Linked DNA regions of Mangrovibacterium diazotrophicum. The main gene of each other region encodes a partner of the protein of the gene in region 2 in a complex. Links are inferred from orthologs where the notes say so. Each region holds a gene or a part of one and is shown on either strand. Other genes may lie near its edges. The genes, in order: secY and secA.

Evidence for each region.
Region 1: the proteins of secA (region 2) and secY are in contact, whole or in part, in a crystal structure (PDB 3DIN), measured with the Thermotoga maritima proteins. The link is inferred for Mangrovibacterium diazotrophicum from one-to-one orthologs. Residues at the interface, in WP_004082002.1 of Thermotoga maritima: Glu261, Ala262, Arg263, Lys300, Ala301, Arg302, Thr303, Ile304, Ile305, Leu323, Tyr324, Asp325, Pro326, Val329, Ser330, Tyr333, Ile336, Lys340, Phe345, Val349, Glu363, Phe364, Tyr374, Ser375, Gly376, Gly377, Glu393, Ile395, Thr482, Ser483; in WP_004081795.1 of Thermotoga maritima: Glu108, Gly109, Glu110, Glu111, Ala236, Glu237, Arg238, Arg239, Ile240, Thr241, Ile242, Gln243, Tyr244, Ala245, Arg246, Arg247, Val248, Thr249, Gly250, Arg251, Arg252, Val253, Tyr254, Gly256, Ala257, Ser258, Thr259, Tyr260, Leu261, Pro262.

Annotation. Positions count from the first base shown.
Region 1 is NZ_RAPN01000001.1:1,961,977-1,964,943, forward strand. The notes cover bases 1-2,851. They hold secY (preprotein translocase subunit SecY), read right to left. Parts: upstream 2,173-2,851; coding sequence 829-2,172; downstream 1-828. Other genes in these bases: rpsM (30S ribosomal protein S13), read right to left, coding at 1-368; ykgO (type B 50S ribosomal protein L36), read right to left, coding at 396-512; infA (translation initiation factor IF-1), read right to left, coding at 523-744; rplO (50S ribosomal protein L15), read right to left, coding at 2,178-2,624; rpmD (50S ribosomal protein L30), read right to left, coding at 2,645-2,824. Also shown: more of rpsE, read right to left, coding at 2,852-2,967. UniProt on the Escherichia coli protein: The central subunit of the protein translocation channel SecYEG. Consists of two halves formed by TMs 1-5 and 6-10.
Region 2 is NZ_RAPN01000001.1:485,177-498,131, forward strand. What follows is about bases 5,374-9,286. They hold secA (preprotein translocase subunit SecA), read right to left. Parts: upstream 8,889-9,286; coding sequence 5,574-8,888; downstream 5,374-5,573. Other genes in these bases: lgt (prolipoprotein diacylglyceryl transferase), read right to left, coding at 5,374-5,494. Outside these bases: BC643_RS02060 (hypothetical protein), read right to left, coding at 1-238; BC643_RS02065 (helix-turn-helix domain-containing protein), read left to right, coding at 450-1,379; BC643_RS02070 (hypothetical protein), read left to right, coding at 1,523-3,547; BC643_RS02075 (DUF6340 family protein), read left to right, coding at 3,610-4,656; more of lgt, read right to left, coding at 4,673-5,373; BC643_RS02095 (hypothetical protein), read right to left, coding at 9,377-9,847; BC643_RS02100 (pyridoxal phosphate-dependent aminotransferase), read right to left, coding at 10,058-11,197; BC643_RS02105 (hypothetical protein), read right to left, coding at 11,279-11,779; BC643_RS02110 (porin family protein), read right to left, coding at 11,826-12,398; BC643_RS02115 (thioredoxin family protein), read right to left, coding at 12,511-12,955. UniProt on the Escherichia coli protein: Required for protein export, interacts with the SecYEG preprotein conducting channel.

The DNA.
Region 1 (2,967 bases), 1.5 Mb from region 2 along the record:
GCTTTTTTCTTATTAGCTACAGTTTTCTTCTTTCCTTTACGTGTACGAGCGTTGTTTTTAGTGCTTTGTCCACGTACTGGAAGGCCAATACGGTGACGGATACCACGGTAGCAACCGATGTCCATCAATCGTTTAATGTTCAACTGGTTTTCAGAGCGAAGTTCACCTTCTACTTTGAAATTGTTGCTGATAACTGAACGGATAGCTGCGAACTGGTCATCATCCCAGTCAGCTACTTTCATATCAGGAGAAACACCAGCTTGTTCGAGGATATAGCGTGAACGGGCCCGGCCGATGCCGAAAACATATGTCAAGGCTATTTCTCCTCTTTTATTATCAGGAATATCAACTCCAACAATACGAGCCATAAAAAAAATTTTTACAAAGTTAATTAATTATCCTTGACGCTGTTTGAACTTAGGATTCTTTTTGTTGATCACGTACAAACGGCCTTTTCTGCGTACAATCTTACAGTCGGCACTGCGTTTCTTAATGGATACTCTTACTTTCATGATTCCTTATTTAATTTTTATATCTAAAAGTAATTCGTCCTTTAGTCAGATCGTAAGGTGACATTTCCACTTTCACCTTATCTCCAGGAAGAATTTTGATATAATGCATACGCATTTTACCAGAGATATGCGCTGTTATCACGTGTCCATTTTCAAGTTCAACCCTGAACATGGCATTTGATAATGCTTCAATGATTGTTCCGTCTTGTTCTATCGAGGCTTGTTTTGCCATAGTTTACTTATCTCTTTATTTTTATAACCGGTACAGTTCCCTGTACCGGTTGATATATTCTTTTAAAGAAAGATGTTAAGACTATTAATACATTGCCGCACCACCTCCTGTACGTCCTTTAATCCGACCTGATTTCATCAGACCATCATAATGGCGCATCAAAAGATGACTCTCAATTTGTTGTAATGTATCGAGTACAACACCTACCAAAATTAACAGTGATGTACCGCCATAGAAGTAGGCGAACTGGGTGTTAATTCCGGCCATCATAGCGAAAGCTGGCAGAATAGTTACAATACCCAGGAAAATAGATCCCGGTAATGTAATGCGAGACATAACGGTATCGAGGAATTCGACTGTTTTCTTTCCTGGTTTAACACCGGGAATAAAACCACCGTTCTTTTTCATGTCTTCAGCCATCTGCACAGGGTTTACTGTAATGGCGGTGTAAAAGTACGTAAACAAAACGACCAATACAAACTGAGAGAAATTATACCAAAAGCCAGTGTGATTGGACATTGCAGATGCAAAGCCGCTCATGCTGTCAGAGTTGGCAAAGCCGGCAAGGCTAATTGGAACAAACATGATAGCTTGGGCAAAGATAATTGGCATTACCCCAGCAGCATTCACTTTTAACGGTATGTACTGACGTACGCCCCCATATTGTTTGTTACCCACAATTCGTTTAGCGTACTGAACAGGGATACGGCGGGTACCTTGTACCAGCAGAATACTTCCCATGAACACGACGAACAGGAATACAAACTCAATTAGGAACATCACCATACCACCACCTTGTTGTTCGAGGCGCGAAATAAATTCGGCGAAGACAGCAAATGGCAGACGGGCGATAATACCGATCATGATAATTAATGAAATACCGTTACCTATTCCTTTATCGGTGATGCGCTCGCCCAACCACATAATGAACATCGACCCAGCTGTCAGAATAATTGTTGATGTTACTTTGAACATCCAGCCGCTAACAGCGAAGGCTTCTGCCGGTAATTGAAATGTTAAGTTGGCCAAATACGCAGGTGCCTGGAATAAAAGAATCAACACGGTCAGATAACGAGTTATCTGGTTGATTTTTCTTCTTCCTGATTCCCCTTCTTTTTGTAAACGCTGAAAATATGGAACGGCTATTCCCAACAGCTGAATTACGATAGAAGCAGAAATGTAAGGCATGATCCCTAAAGCAAATACGGATGCGTTTGAGAATGCACCTCCCGAGAACATATCCAATAACCCCAGCAACCCATCTGAAGTCTGTTGTTTTAATTGACCCAGTTGTGCAGGGTCGATTCCCGGTAAAGCTACATACGATCCTAATCGATAAATTAACAAAAGAAATAAGGTTAATCCCAAACGGGCTCTCAAATCTTCGATTTTATAGATATTCTTTAGGGTTTCGATAAATTTTTTCATTCGGTTTAGAGTATTTCAGTGGTTCCTTCTAATTTTTCGATGGCTTCTTTTGCGCTTTGAGAAAAGGCATGAGCTTTAACTTCCAATTTTAATGTTAAAGATCCATTTCCCAAAATTTTTACGCGGTCATTTTTTGAAGCCAGACCAGCATCAACCAAGGTTTGCACATCAATAGCTGAAAGCGATTTGCTTTCAGCCAATGTTTGCAATGTTTCCAGATTGATGGCTTTATATTCTACCCTGTTTACATTTTTGAATCCGAATTTCGGTACCACACGTTGCATCGGCATTTGACCGCCTTCGAAACCACGCTTGCGGCTATAGCCTGATCTGGATTGGGCACCTTTGTGACCTCTTGTAGAAGTACCGCCATGTCCCGAACCCTGACCGCGACCAATACGCTTTTCCCGTTTAACGGATCCTGTTGCAGGTTTAAGATTATTTAATTCCATAATTTCAATCCTAAAAAAATTTAAATTTCTTCGACTTTCACTAAGTGTTTCACTTTGTTTACCATCCCCATGATCGCTGGAGTAGCTTCATGTTCAACAGAGTGATTCAACTTTTTAATACCGAGAGCTTCTACTGTTGCTTTTTGGCTCTTTTCGGAACCAATAATGCTCTTCACTAAAGTAACTTTAATTTTAGCCATAGTTCCTTATCCTTTAAATACTTTTTCCAATGAAACACCTCTGTGCTGAGCTACAGTGTAAGCATCGCGCATTTCAAGCAATGCATTGAAAGTAGCTTTTACCAAGTTGTGTGGGTTAGACGATCCTTTTGATTTCGCCAGGA
Region 2 (12,955 bases):
CTGGCAAGACGAGGAATGCATATGCCACGCCCACAAAAACGAAGAAAAGAACGAAAGGCAGCAAATGCCAGTTCATGTCGTCCGATGAATATTTCACGCCGCCGCTCGGTCCATTGAAAATACCAACAATGATAACCACGAGCAACAAATACAGGAAATATTTCTTCATGACGTCCCAACCATTACTCAAGCTTCCGCCGAAGGTTGGTGTTAAACGACTGTAATTGATGAGTTCCATTTTGATTCGGTTTTGAAATTCAATTCAAACTTATCACATCACCGTGAATTCTTTTAGCTACTTAAGTAGTGATTTGATCTGAGCAACTTAAGTAGGACTAAACGGGTCGAAAATCAATCGAAATTACGACTTTGGTAGGGTCAGCCTGAGCGATCTTTTTCATACTTTTAAACTTCATTACACTCGATAACTAACTTTAAAACCCGTTGATGTGGAATTTGTACTTTACGTTGTGCTTCTTTTTCTGACACTTGGACTTTCCGCTTTAGGGATCATCACGTCGTACCGTCTCAAAAAAAGCCCACAACTCACTTTCGCATCATCCTTATTCTACTGGAGCTTCTTCATGGTCTCCTTTGGTTACTACGGAATTTGGGGAATGGTTTTCTTCAAGTATTTGGTAACTCCTCCGATTGTCATATCCGACTTTGCCCGAAATCTGATTAGCGTTTTGCCTGCTTTCGGTTCTCCCTTGTTGCTCGTTTCCTGGTTTTTGTTGATTCGTTTCTCCTTCGAATACACCAAACGAAATTTTCCACGATTGCTGACCGTTCTCTATTTTGCGATTTCAGTTCCATTGCTAGCTGTCTTTCTCTACCTGATCAAAATAAAACTTCCGGTTCAGGACTTTAACATCAACAAAATGTATCAAGTTGTACTTTTCATGCACTTAGCAGTCGTACTGGCGGTCACAGTTCTGCTGATTTCTCGGTCAGTTTCAAAGGAAAGTCAACTCTCTCCTATTTTATTATCGATCAGCATCTTGATGCCTGCGATTTTATTAATCGCGTTTTACGAATCCCAATCTTCGCATTGGCTTTGTGCCCAGATTTTTATCTTTTGCTATTTTTTAACTCCGGCTTTTCTGCCATCAATTATATATTTCAAAATTGGTGACTTTCAGCTCCGAAAAGAGACCAATAATAGCTTCGATGACTTTTGCAGACACTTTGAAATCTCCAAACGCGAAGCCGAGATCATTGAACAGATCTGCAAAGGAAAACCCAACAAGGAAATTGCAGATTCCTTATTCATCACCCTTCAGACAGTGAAAGACCATGCCTCGCGGATCTATCTGAAAACAGGAGTTGCTAACCGGGTTCAACTAACAAACCTGGTTCGAAGTTCACTAAAATCTTAGTCTCAACTTCGCCAAAGATCGCCTTGAATGCTTGAGTTTACCGGAAGTATGCTAAATTTGACTAGCAACTTCGGCTATACTAATTCAATTATCAAAAGCAGTTGAAAATATTCTTCGAACAAACGAATTATCTCCTTTTTCTTTTGCCAGCACTCGTCCTGGCGGGTGTCGTCGTATTCATAACTTACAAGTCGAAATCGCAAGCTGAGTTTTACTCAAAACCCCAAATCATTCTACTAAGCAGCCTGCGCTTCCTGTCGGTATTCTTTCTGATTTTATTACTCCTTGCACCTGTAGTTCAGTGGTACCAGTATCATCGTTTGGAACCAACTATAATTGTCGCAATTGACAATTCCAGCTCGATGAAAAACTCCGCCCAGGAAAGCGAAGGGCTCGTCAACAAAGCGAAGCAAGAGCTAAAAGGAGTGAAAACTGACTTTTGGATTTTTGGTGAAAAAGCAAATAAAGAACCGAATATTTCGTTTTTGGATGCCCGATCGAATTACAGTGACTTGTTCGGGGAAGTCGAAAATAGCTACCTGCCCTCGAGTGTTTCGTCCATGATTTTGATCGGCGACGGAATTTTCAACACGGGCACCGACCCTGTGTTTTCAAGCCAAAATATCAATTTCCCAATTTATACAGTCGGCGTCGGCGATACAACCAAACAAGTTGACGCGGCAATTCTCAAGGTCGTGTCCAATCCAACTGCATTCCTCGATGACTTGTTTCCGGTCGAAATCAATCTGTCTTTCCAACAGCTCGCCGGAAAGGATTCAAAACTAACTATTTGGCAAGATCGCCAACTGGTTTATGAAACGAATTTGACGATCCGAAACAACGACTTCTTTCAACAGCAGCTGGTTCACCTGAAAGCAGAGAAAAGCGGAATCGTCAACTACAGGATTGAAACAACTTTGTTTGACTCAGAAAAGAACGCCACCAACAATTCTTATGAATTCTCGATCCGAGTGCTCGATCAAAAACAAAAAGTCTTGATTTTGGAACATGGGGCACATCCGGATATTGCGGCAATAACAAGGGTACTAGATCCACAGGTTAATATTGAATACGATCTCAGAAACGATGCTTCAGGAGATTTCAATCTTTCAAAATACAACCTAGTCATCATGCACCAATTGCCGGATGCCAATAGCGCGAATAGCCCGATATTACAGCAATTATTGAATTCCAGACTTCCTATTTTATGGATTTTTGGTACCGAAACAAGCATTGATCGCCTGAATAGTTTGCAACTTGGATTCACGTTCGAAAACCCGCGAGGCTACGAATATGGCACAGGTTCTGTCAATCCGCAGTTTAACTTCTTTCAGACAAACGAACTTCAGGTTAACCAAATGAAAACCTGGCCGCCGCTTTATGTGCCATTTGCAGATGTGACTTTGTCCGGCGACTGGCAGACGCTCGCATTCCAAACAATTCAGCAGGTCGATATGCAGAGGCCCTTGATTAGTTTGGGACGGTACAGTGGCGTGAAAACAGGACTCATTGCCGGTGAGGGTATTTGGCGCTGGCGAATCAATGATCTAGCACAAAACCAATCATCCGCCATTTTCGATGATCTGTTCTTGAAAATCATCAATTACCTGATTCTAAAACCTAACGAAGATAACTTCAACCTCTTTTATCAAACTAATTATATGGAGGATCAGGACGTAACGCTGGAAGCAGAGTTGTTGAATGAAAGTTTCGAGCCGGTGACTGATCCGGAAGTTTCGATTCAAATCAAAGCGGAATCCGGCTTGACTTATGATTATGTGTTCGACAAGGCCGATAATCATTATGAGTTGAATACCGGCAATTTACCCGTTGGCACCTATTCTTTCCAGGCGGCAACTCAGCTTGGCGATCGCAAATTTACTGAAGAAGGCTCGTTCCGGATTGATAAATTGCAGTTGGAACAGCTTAATTTACAGGCTGATTTCAATTTACTCTACCAGATCGCAGCCAATACTGGTGGTGAATTTATTCGGCCTGAGAAGTTCGAAGAACTACTAAAGCTATTGAAACGGCAATCCGAGTTAAACGAGAATAGAGTGAAGCAACTTGTTTTCAAAGAGTTTATCGCAATGAAATGGCTTGCATTTTTGATTCTATTTTTAGTAAGTGTGGAATGGTTTTTGAGAAAATTTTGGGGTTCCTACTAACGATCACAGAAAGATTTTTTTAACTTTCAAAGTTTTCTGTTTCCGAATCAATATATAGATTTATGAATAAAAAGAGAGTTAACAAGCAGTTGATGAGCCTGCTATTATTGTTGTTTCTTTTTTCATCGTGTTCCTCTTCATATAAAACGCTGTTGATAGAAACGCCTCGGCCATCAGTGCAGCTTTTGCCGGAGGAAATTAGCAGTCTAACCCTGGTAAACAGAGGAATAACCGGAGATTTTCAAAATTTCAATGAAGACAGTCTTCAGCAGTATTTTTTTACAAGAGGGTTTGATTACGACTCAGTCGTTTTGGATAGTCTTGCTGCAGATACAACCTTGAAAGCTTTGGGAGAACTTTTGTTTGAATCAGGACGTTACGATGTTGTGATTCCGGAAGAACGCTACATTGACCGCAACAAAGCGTTCTATCTTATGCCCGAAAGCCTGGACTGGGACGAAGTCTCTTCCTTATGTAATACCTTCAATACAGATGCCCTGCTGGTTATTGAGCGCTATTACAATAAAATCCTGACCAATTATTCAGTTTTTGCCACGCCCAGCGGCGAGCCACAGTACGCGAAAGCGCAAATCGATTCGAAATACGATGCCGTCGTGAAGATCTACGATCCTAGCAGGCAGAAGATCATCCGTCAATTCGCTGTCGACGATACCATTTCCTGGCAAGATGGAGACACTTCAACGAAAGCCATTTTTAGTCGTATGCCCACGATTAAAGAGTGCCTGATTCAGACAGGAATCCAAATTGCATTGGACATTGATGAGCGGTTATCTCCGAAGTGGGTCAAAGAAAGTCGGATTTATTTCGTTATCAATCAGAATGATATAACCAGAATGACCAATTTTGCCAACGATCATAAATGGCAGGAAGCTTACGATTACTGGCTTGGTTATGCCAATTCAGAAAAAGCGTCGGTAAAAAGTAAGGCTGAATTCAACCTCGCTTTGTGTTCAGAAATGTTGGGCAATCTGGATCAGGCAATCGAATGGGCAAACAAATCATACTACACTAAATACATGCAGCAAACCCAAAATTACCTGATTACGCTGAAGAAGCGCAAGGAGATTTTGAAGCAGTTTCAGAACTAAATAAGAAAAACGATATTTATTTTTTCGCAGCCGGATAATTGACATCCGGCTTTTTTAATGCCCTGAAAATTAAGAACAAGCCGCCTAACACAAACGGAATACTAAGTATTTGTCCCATATTCAGTGCCATACCGGCTTCAAAAGCTTCCTGGTCTTCTTTGATGAATTCGATCAGGAAACGGGATAAGAAAACCATCACGAAGAATAAGCCAACGATAAAACCTTCTTTTTTCCGAAGGTTGGTTTTGAAATAAAGGAACATCAGCAAGCCGAAAGTCACCAGGTACGAAAGCGACTCGTAAATCTGAGTTGGATGTTTGGCAACTGTTTCGCCGTTGCGTTCAAAAATGAAACCCCAAGGCATATTCGTTTGAATCCCGTAAATCTCAGAGTTCATCAGGTTCCCGAAACGAATCATTGCTGCAACAAGAGCTGTTGGCACAACCACACGGTCCAAAACCCATAAAACAGAGCGTTTTGAAACCTTGCGACTCCAAATAATCAGTGCAATAAAAATACCGATTGCGCCTCCGTGACTGGCCAAACCACCGTGCCAAACCTTGATAATCTCTGCTGGATGCTGCGAGTAGTAATCCCAGCCATAAAACAACACATGTCCTAAACGCGCCCCGATTACAGTTGATACCAAGAGATAAATGAACAGGCTCTCCAGCCATTTCAAGTCGGTACCGTCGAATTTAAACATACGCTCGCCAATGTTGTAACCAACCAGAAAACCGACTGCGAAAAGCAATCCGTACCAACGCACAGAAAGAGAACCAATATGAAAAATCTCGGGACTAACATTCCAATGGATGAAATTCAGTATTAACTGCATGACATTTATTTTAAGACACTTCGTGTGTTTATTCGTGAAATTTTGAGGAGCAAAAAAAAGAATAAGTAGCCGAAGCTACTTATTCTACAAGTCCTTTACCGTGACAACTTTTATATTTTTTACCACTTCCGCAAGGACACGGATCGTTACGACCGACCTTCTTCTCTACCCTAACTGGCTGAGCTTTTTGCGGTTCGCGTTGTTCCTGGCTTCTGCCTGACCCTAATTCCGGAACTTCCGATTTTTGAGTTGAATATTTACTCATATCAGTTCTACGGGCAACTTCTGCTTCGCGAACCTGGTTCGGGTCCGAAATCGGGATATGTCCCTTCATCAACGTGGAAACAATGTCTTTATTCACCTTTTGAATCATTTGCTTGAACAGGTTGAATGATTCAAACTTGTAGATCAACAACGGATCTTTTTGTTCGTAAGCCGCGTTTTGCACCGACTGTTTCAAATCGTCCATTTCACGCAGCTGTTCTTTCCAGCTTTCGTCGATGGTAGCCAGCACAATCTGCTTTTGGTACGACTTAACAAGCTCTTTACCTTTGTTGTTGTATGCTTTTTCCAAGTTGGTAACAATCTGGAAGATACGTTTACCATCGGAAATAGGAACAACAATATTTTGGTACATGTGCGACTTGTTCTCGTAAACATCTTTGATAACCGGAAAGGCTTGTTTCGAAATTGTTTCAACCTTTCTGGTGTACGAATTGATCATCGCAGAATAGATGCTCTCGATAATGTCTTCCGGTTTCATTTGTTTGAATTTCTCTTCGCTTACCGGAGATTCAATCGACATCAGTCGCATCAGTTCCAGGTTGAAATCTTCGAAATCGCCACCGTAATACTCGTTCACAAGTGCTTCCAGCGAGTCGTACATCATGTTCAGCAAGTCCACTTCCAAACGTTCGCCATAAAGTGCGTGACGACGTTTTTTGTAGATTACCTCACGTTGCGAGTTCATCACATCATCGTATTCCAGCAAACGTTTACGAATACCGAAGTTATTTTCTTCAACTTTTTTCTGTGCACGTTCAATCGATTTGGTGATCATGGAGTGCTGAATAACTTCGCCTTCCTCCAGACCCAATCGGTCCATAATTCCGGTAATACGATCAGAGTTGAACAGGCGCATCAAATCGTCTTCCAAAGACACGAAGAACTGCGAAGAGCCCGGGTCACCCTGACGTCCGGAACGACCACGCAGCTGGCGGTCAACCCGTCGAGAGTCGTGACGCTCGGTACCAATGATGGCCAAACCACCGGCTTGTTTCACTTCCGGACTCAACTTAATGTCGGTACCACGACCGGCCATGTTTGTTGCGATGGTCACCATTCCTTTTTTACCCGCATCGGCTACGATGTCAGCCTCGCGAGCGTGGAGTTTCGCGTTTAACACGTTGTGTTTAATACCGCGAATCTTCAACATACGGCTCAATAATTCAGAGATTTCTACCGAAGTTGTACCAACCAAGACCGGGCGACCGGCTTCGTTCAGTTCAACAATCTCCTGAATTACGGCATTATATTTTTCACGTTTGGTTTTATAAACCTTGTCGTTCCAGTCGTTACGAACAATCGGACGGTTAGTCGGGATAACCACTACATCCAATTTGTAGATGTCCCAGAATTCACCTGCTTCCGTCTCTGCAGTACCAGTCATACCGGACAGTTTGTGGTACATCCGGAAATAGTTCTGCAGGGTCACAGTTGCAAAAGTTTGCGTAGCCGCTTCAACTTTTACGCGTTCCTTCGCTTCAATTGCCTGGTGCAGACCATCAGAATAACGACGGCCTTCCATGATACGGCCGGTTTGTTCATCAACAATCTTCACTTTGTTGTCGATTACCACATATTCCACGTCTTTTTCAAACATGGCATAAGCTTTCAACAACTGGTTGATGGTGTGAACACGTTCCGATTTTACCGCATAATTTTGAAGCAGAACATCTTTCTGCTCAATTTTATCCTGGGCACTTAGCTCGGTGCTGTTTTCGATTTCAGCAACTGAAGAACCAACGTCCGGCAGGATGAAAAATTCAGGATCATCAACATCCGACGAGATCAAATCGATCCCTTTATCTGTCAACTCAACTGAATTCAATTTCTCATCAATAACGAAGAAAAGCGGATCGGTTACAATATGCATGTTCTTGCTGTTGTCCTGCATATAGTAATTCTCTGTCTTCTGCATCGTAGCTTTGACGCCCTCTTCGCTCAAAAATTTGATCAACGCTTTTGTCTTTGGCATCCCTTTGTGAGCACGAAGCAATTGCATTGCGCCTTCTTCTTTTTCGTCTTTCGTGGCATCAGCTTTACCCAACAGACGTTTCGCGTCGGTCAAGCATTGCATGGTGTAGTTCCGTTGTGCAGAAACCAAGCGTTCAACTCGCGGCATCAATTCCTCGAATTTCTGATTGTCACCTTTTGGAACTGGTCCGGAAATAATCAACGGCGTACGCGCATCGTCAATTAAAACCGAGTCAACCTCATCGACAATCGCATAATGGTGTTTGCGTTGTACCAGGTCGCGCGGATTGATCGCCATATTGTCACGCAGGTAGTCGAAACCAAATTCGTTGTTCGTACCATAAGTAATGTCGGCGTTGTATGCTTTGCGGCGGGCATCAGAGTTCGGTTGGTGTTTGTCGATACAGTCGACACTCAAACCGTGGAACTCGAAAATCGGCCCCATCCATTCCGAGTCACGTTTGGCCAGGTAATCGTTCACGGTAACAACGTGAACACCACGTCCAGCCAATGCATTTAGGAATACAGGCAATGTTGCTACCAACGTTTTACCTTCACCGGTTGCCATCTCGGCAATTTTACCCGAGTGCAGAACGATACCACCAATCAACTGCACATCGTAGTGGATCATTTGCCAGGTAATTTCGTTACCTCCGGCCATCCATGAGTTGAACCAGGTAGCTTCTTCACCGTCAATCTGTACGTTGTCTTTGAAAGCAGCCAAATTGCGGTCGAAATCGCTGGCTTTGACAATTATTTTTTCGTTATCGGTAAATCGTTTGGCTGTTTCTTTCACCAGTGCGAATGCCGCCGGAAGGATCTCACTCAGCACCTCTTCGATCTTAACGTCGATTTGCTCTTCCAGCTTATCAACCTCTTGATAGATTTGTTCGCTTTCCTGAATATCAGCTTCTTCAGCTTTGGCTTTTAAGGAAGCAATAGAGTCTTCTTCCGGTTTAATCCGGTCTTTTATGATTTGCTTTAATTTTTCAGATTCTGCTCTGAGTTCGTCGTTGGATAGTTGAGTGATCCGGGCGTATTCATTCCTGATGTTTTCAAGAATTGGCGTGACCTCTTTAATATCCCGGTCTGATTTGTTCCCCAGAAATGCTCCCAGGATTTTACTAATAAAAGCCATTCTATTTTAATTTTTTATATAATTCTGCTTTACTGCCCACAAATGTAATTATAATGAATTATCATACTTAATGCAGGACTAATTTTTTCAATAATAATCGTGCCACTTCCGAATCAGACAAAAATAGCGACAGAATAGCACTTTTGTTATTTTTTTATGACAGAAAAGCAGTGTTAGCAGTGTTTTGCGAATGATAATGAATACACTAATTTTACAGCGAGAAAACCTTGAAATTAGATGAATAACGACTTCTCAACTACCTGTTTTGTATGCGAAGAGCCTGTCGCAAAAGATTGTTTGCGCAATCCGTCCATTAATCTACCTGTCTGCGAAAAATGCCGCGGAACCGAAAATGAACAGAGAGCCGTGAATGAATTACTGGAAGGAATGGCAGACGGCTTTGTTTGCGGTTGCATTTAGAATGAAGAAGCCGCCCTCGGGGGAAGAAGGCGGCTTGAGAATTGATGAAATCTAATTATTAAAATTCGCTAGTTCAACAAATGTTGATAGCTGGGATTTACTAAATCGGGCAAAAAAGCAGCAATCAACGCCAAAGCCCGTTCGTCTGTTACGCGATTTGGGGTGAGGATTCTTTGTTTCGCCAACTCTTCCGAATTTAAGACCGCGGTATTCAATTGACGTGGGAACATGCTTTCGGATTTCTTAACCATGCGTGCTCCAAAACCGTCCTTGGTACATTCGTATACCACCTCAAAATGGTCGCCCCGGACAACATAAGTTTTACAATCTTTGTTTTTCGTGAACGAGATCAAAATCGGACAATCCTGGTTGTCATAGGTTAAAGTCCACGCGGCATCAACACCGGTAAAAAGATCTGCATGCTGCATTTCTTTGATCGTATAATCGTCAAACATGCGATTACCGCCTGCTGCACTTACTGATAGACCTACTGTAACGAGTACAGCGACGATTACTAATTGGAAGATTCTGTTTTTCATGACTGTTTGATTTAAATGTTTAATTTTCTGGCAATTGTTTTCTACTAAAATGTTTCTTTCTGCTTGTTACAATCTAATAGACGGCCGAAAAATCAAATCATTACAGTCTTCGGCTCCGCTTTCGATAAACGATGCCAAAACGACGGTGAACGCGACTGAATAGTCTGTCAATAAAAGGCAGGATAAATGGTGAAAACAGGAAAATCGGGATTATCGATTCTGAATATACTTTTCCAAACGATCGAGCCCCTCTTTAATGTTTTCCAATGAATTGGCATAGGAAAAACGCAGGTATCCCTCACCTCCCGGGCCAAAATCAATACCCGGCGTTACGCCAACATGTGCTTTTTCAAGAATATCGAAAGCTAATTGATAGGAATCTCCTGAAAGATGTGAAGCGTCAACAAATACATAAAATGCCCCTGTTGGCTCTACGGGTATACTAAATCCGAGCTCTTTCAGGCGACTGATCATGTATTTTCTACGCTCGTCGTAAACGGTAAGCATTTTTGAAACAGCTTCTGTTCCCAGCTCCAGGGCTGCAATTCCGCCCCGCTGAGCCGTGGAGCTTGCACAAATGAACAGGTTTTGCTGCATCTTTTGCAATACCCGAATATACTTTTGGGGCGCAATCAGGTAGCCCAGACGCAGACCGGTCATGGCATACCGCTTCGAAAAACCATTAAGTACGAATGCCTGATCGGTGTATTCGAGTATGGTATGTGCTTTTTGCTGATAAACCAAACCGTGGTAAATCTCATCCGAAATAATCGGAACGTCCAGAGAGGCCATCATCCGGAGAGACTCTTCTGTCAACAAATTCCCCGTGGGATTCATAGGACTGTTGATGATAATTGCGCGCGTTTTCGGACCAATTTTTTGGATGACATCCTCGGCATGAAACTGGAATCCATCCTGTGGTGAAACCGGTATCCGGACTGTTGTAGCGCCTATGTAATGTATGAAATTGTCGTAGCAAGCGTAAGCGGGATCCGAAATCAACACTTCGTCGCCAGCTTCACAAAGCACCGACAAAGCCATCAATATTGCCGGCGAAGAGCCCGATGTGACAACGATTTGGTCAGGATCGACCACGACACCGTATTCATCCAAATATTGCCGCGCAATGGCTTTTCGCAACTCCGGATCGCCCAAACTATGCGTATAATGTGTTCGTCCTTCTGTCAACGCTTGACAAATAGCCTCATTCACGCATTGCGGAATATCGAAATCAGGCTCGCCCACTTCCAAATGGATGATGTGCTTGCCTTCTTGTTCCATGGCATGTGCTTTTTCAAGCACTTCCATCACGATAAACGGTTTAATTTCTTTAACTCTGGAGGCTGTCATGCTGACTTTCGGTTTGCTGGCGAAAATACGGAACTTTCGCTGCTCAAACAAGATGAGAAACCTCTAATTTGAAGCATTCCGTCAATAGCCCTGGTTGATTTGAACACCGCCTCCTATCCGAAATTTATCCGATACTTTGTATTCCATGTAGAAGTTGATTCCACGGATGTTCATCTTTGAAGGATCAAAATTTAGCGGTACCGGATCGTAAATAGAATTGGCTGAAAAACTGTTTCCTCCCATTTTCCATCGTTCGCTTAAGCGGTACTCTGCCGACGAATTCACGAAATAAGCCGAGACAAACGGATTAGGATACCAGGCCCCATTAAATCTGCTTTGGTAAAAGTTGGAGAAATTGTATGTTGTTTGAGTTTCAAAAGGATTAGCCCAGTTTAGTTTAAAATTGAATGCCGGACGATCGGGAACCACTGGTCCAAAAGTTGATTCCGTACTGAAATTGAATAATTCCCGATAAAGAAACTCATATTCAACCGGATCGGGCTTCAGTAAGATTGAATCAGCCTGGGCCTTCGCTGCCAGGCTGTAAAATGTGATCACGATCAATACAACCAATTTTTTCATCCTGTAAAATTAAAATGAAAAATGGTAAACTAAATCCTGCGAACAGTTAAAGAAACTTTATACCTAAAGTCACCATAAAAAGTTTTATTTTCTCGTCGCCACCGCCGGTGTGAACATCGCCCAAACTGTTTTCCATGCGAGCATCAAGCGTCAAAAACAAGAAATCAACTCCTGCACCGTACTGAATGCCGACATAGTTGTCTTTCACATTATTGTAATCGAATTCAGAGCCGCTGGTATCGCCGTCTTTCTTTGTAATAAACGAGAAAACCGGCCCTGCATTTAACCGAACATTGACCTTGGCCACATCAATCAACTTGTAACCGAGCAACAACGGCACATCTACAGTGTTCAAATCAAACGATTCTGTCGTTACATCGTTCAGATTTCCTCCTTTCGAGGTGAAATAGCCTTCAGGTTGAAGATACCATTTCTTCAAATTGACCCGCAAAAAGGCCCCAACCAAAAAGTTACTGACAGAACCATCGTTAAACTGATCCAAATCTGTTGTTAACATGGAAGACGAATAACCTGCCTTCAGTCCTAAATTAATCGGCGATCCGGCAAAGGAAGTATTGATAACTCCAAGAAGTACACCAAGTAAGAATAGCTTTTTCATTCGATTAGTTTTTTTCACAGTTTTATGTTGACTCGAGTTGAAAAACCGGTTATTTAAAGTTTGTATAAGAAAGACTTTCAAACAACCAGTTCTCCAAATGTAAAAACAAGAACTATTGATTCCAAACCAGATCACAAGCATCTGCAGGCATCCAGTGCCTGTCTTTCCCATCCCACTTCACATTGCAGCCAATTGGGTTAGTTACCGGAACCGATATTTCTTTTCCACTGGTCAATTCCTCTAAGGTACGTTCCAGGTCATTCACAGTCATCTTCGACGTATCTCTAGGGCTGTCTACAGCCCGCCCGGTGTAAACCAACTTCCGATCCGAATCGAAAACATAAAAATGGGGTGTGCGTAAAGCTCCGTACGCCAACGCAATATCCTGACTCTCATCATACAAATAGGTCCAGGGGAAGTTAAACTCTTCCATCCGTTTTACCATGTGTGGAAAATCATCGTCGGCATAGGTATTCTTACTATTCGAGTTGATGGCGACAAAACGCACTCCTTTATCTTTGAATTTCAGAACTGTTTCTCGAGTTACCTCGTCGCTT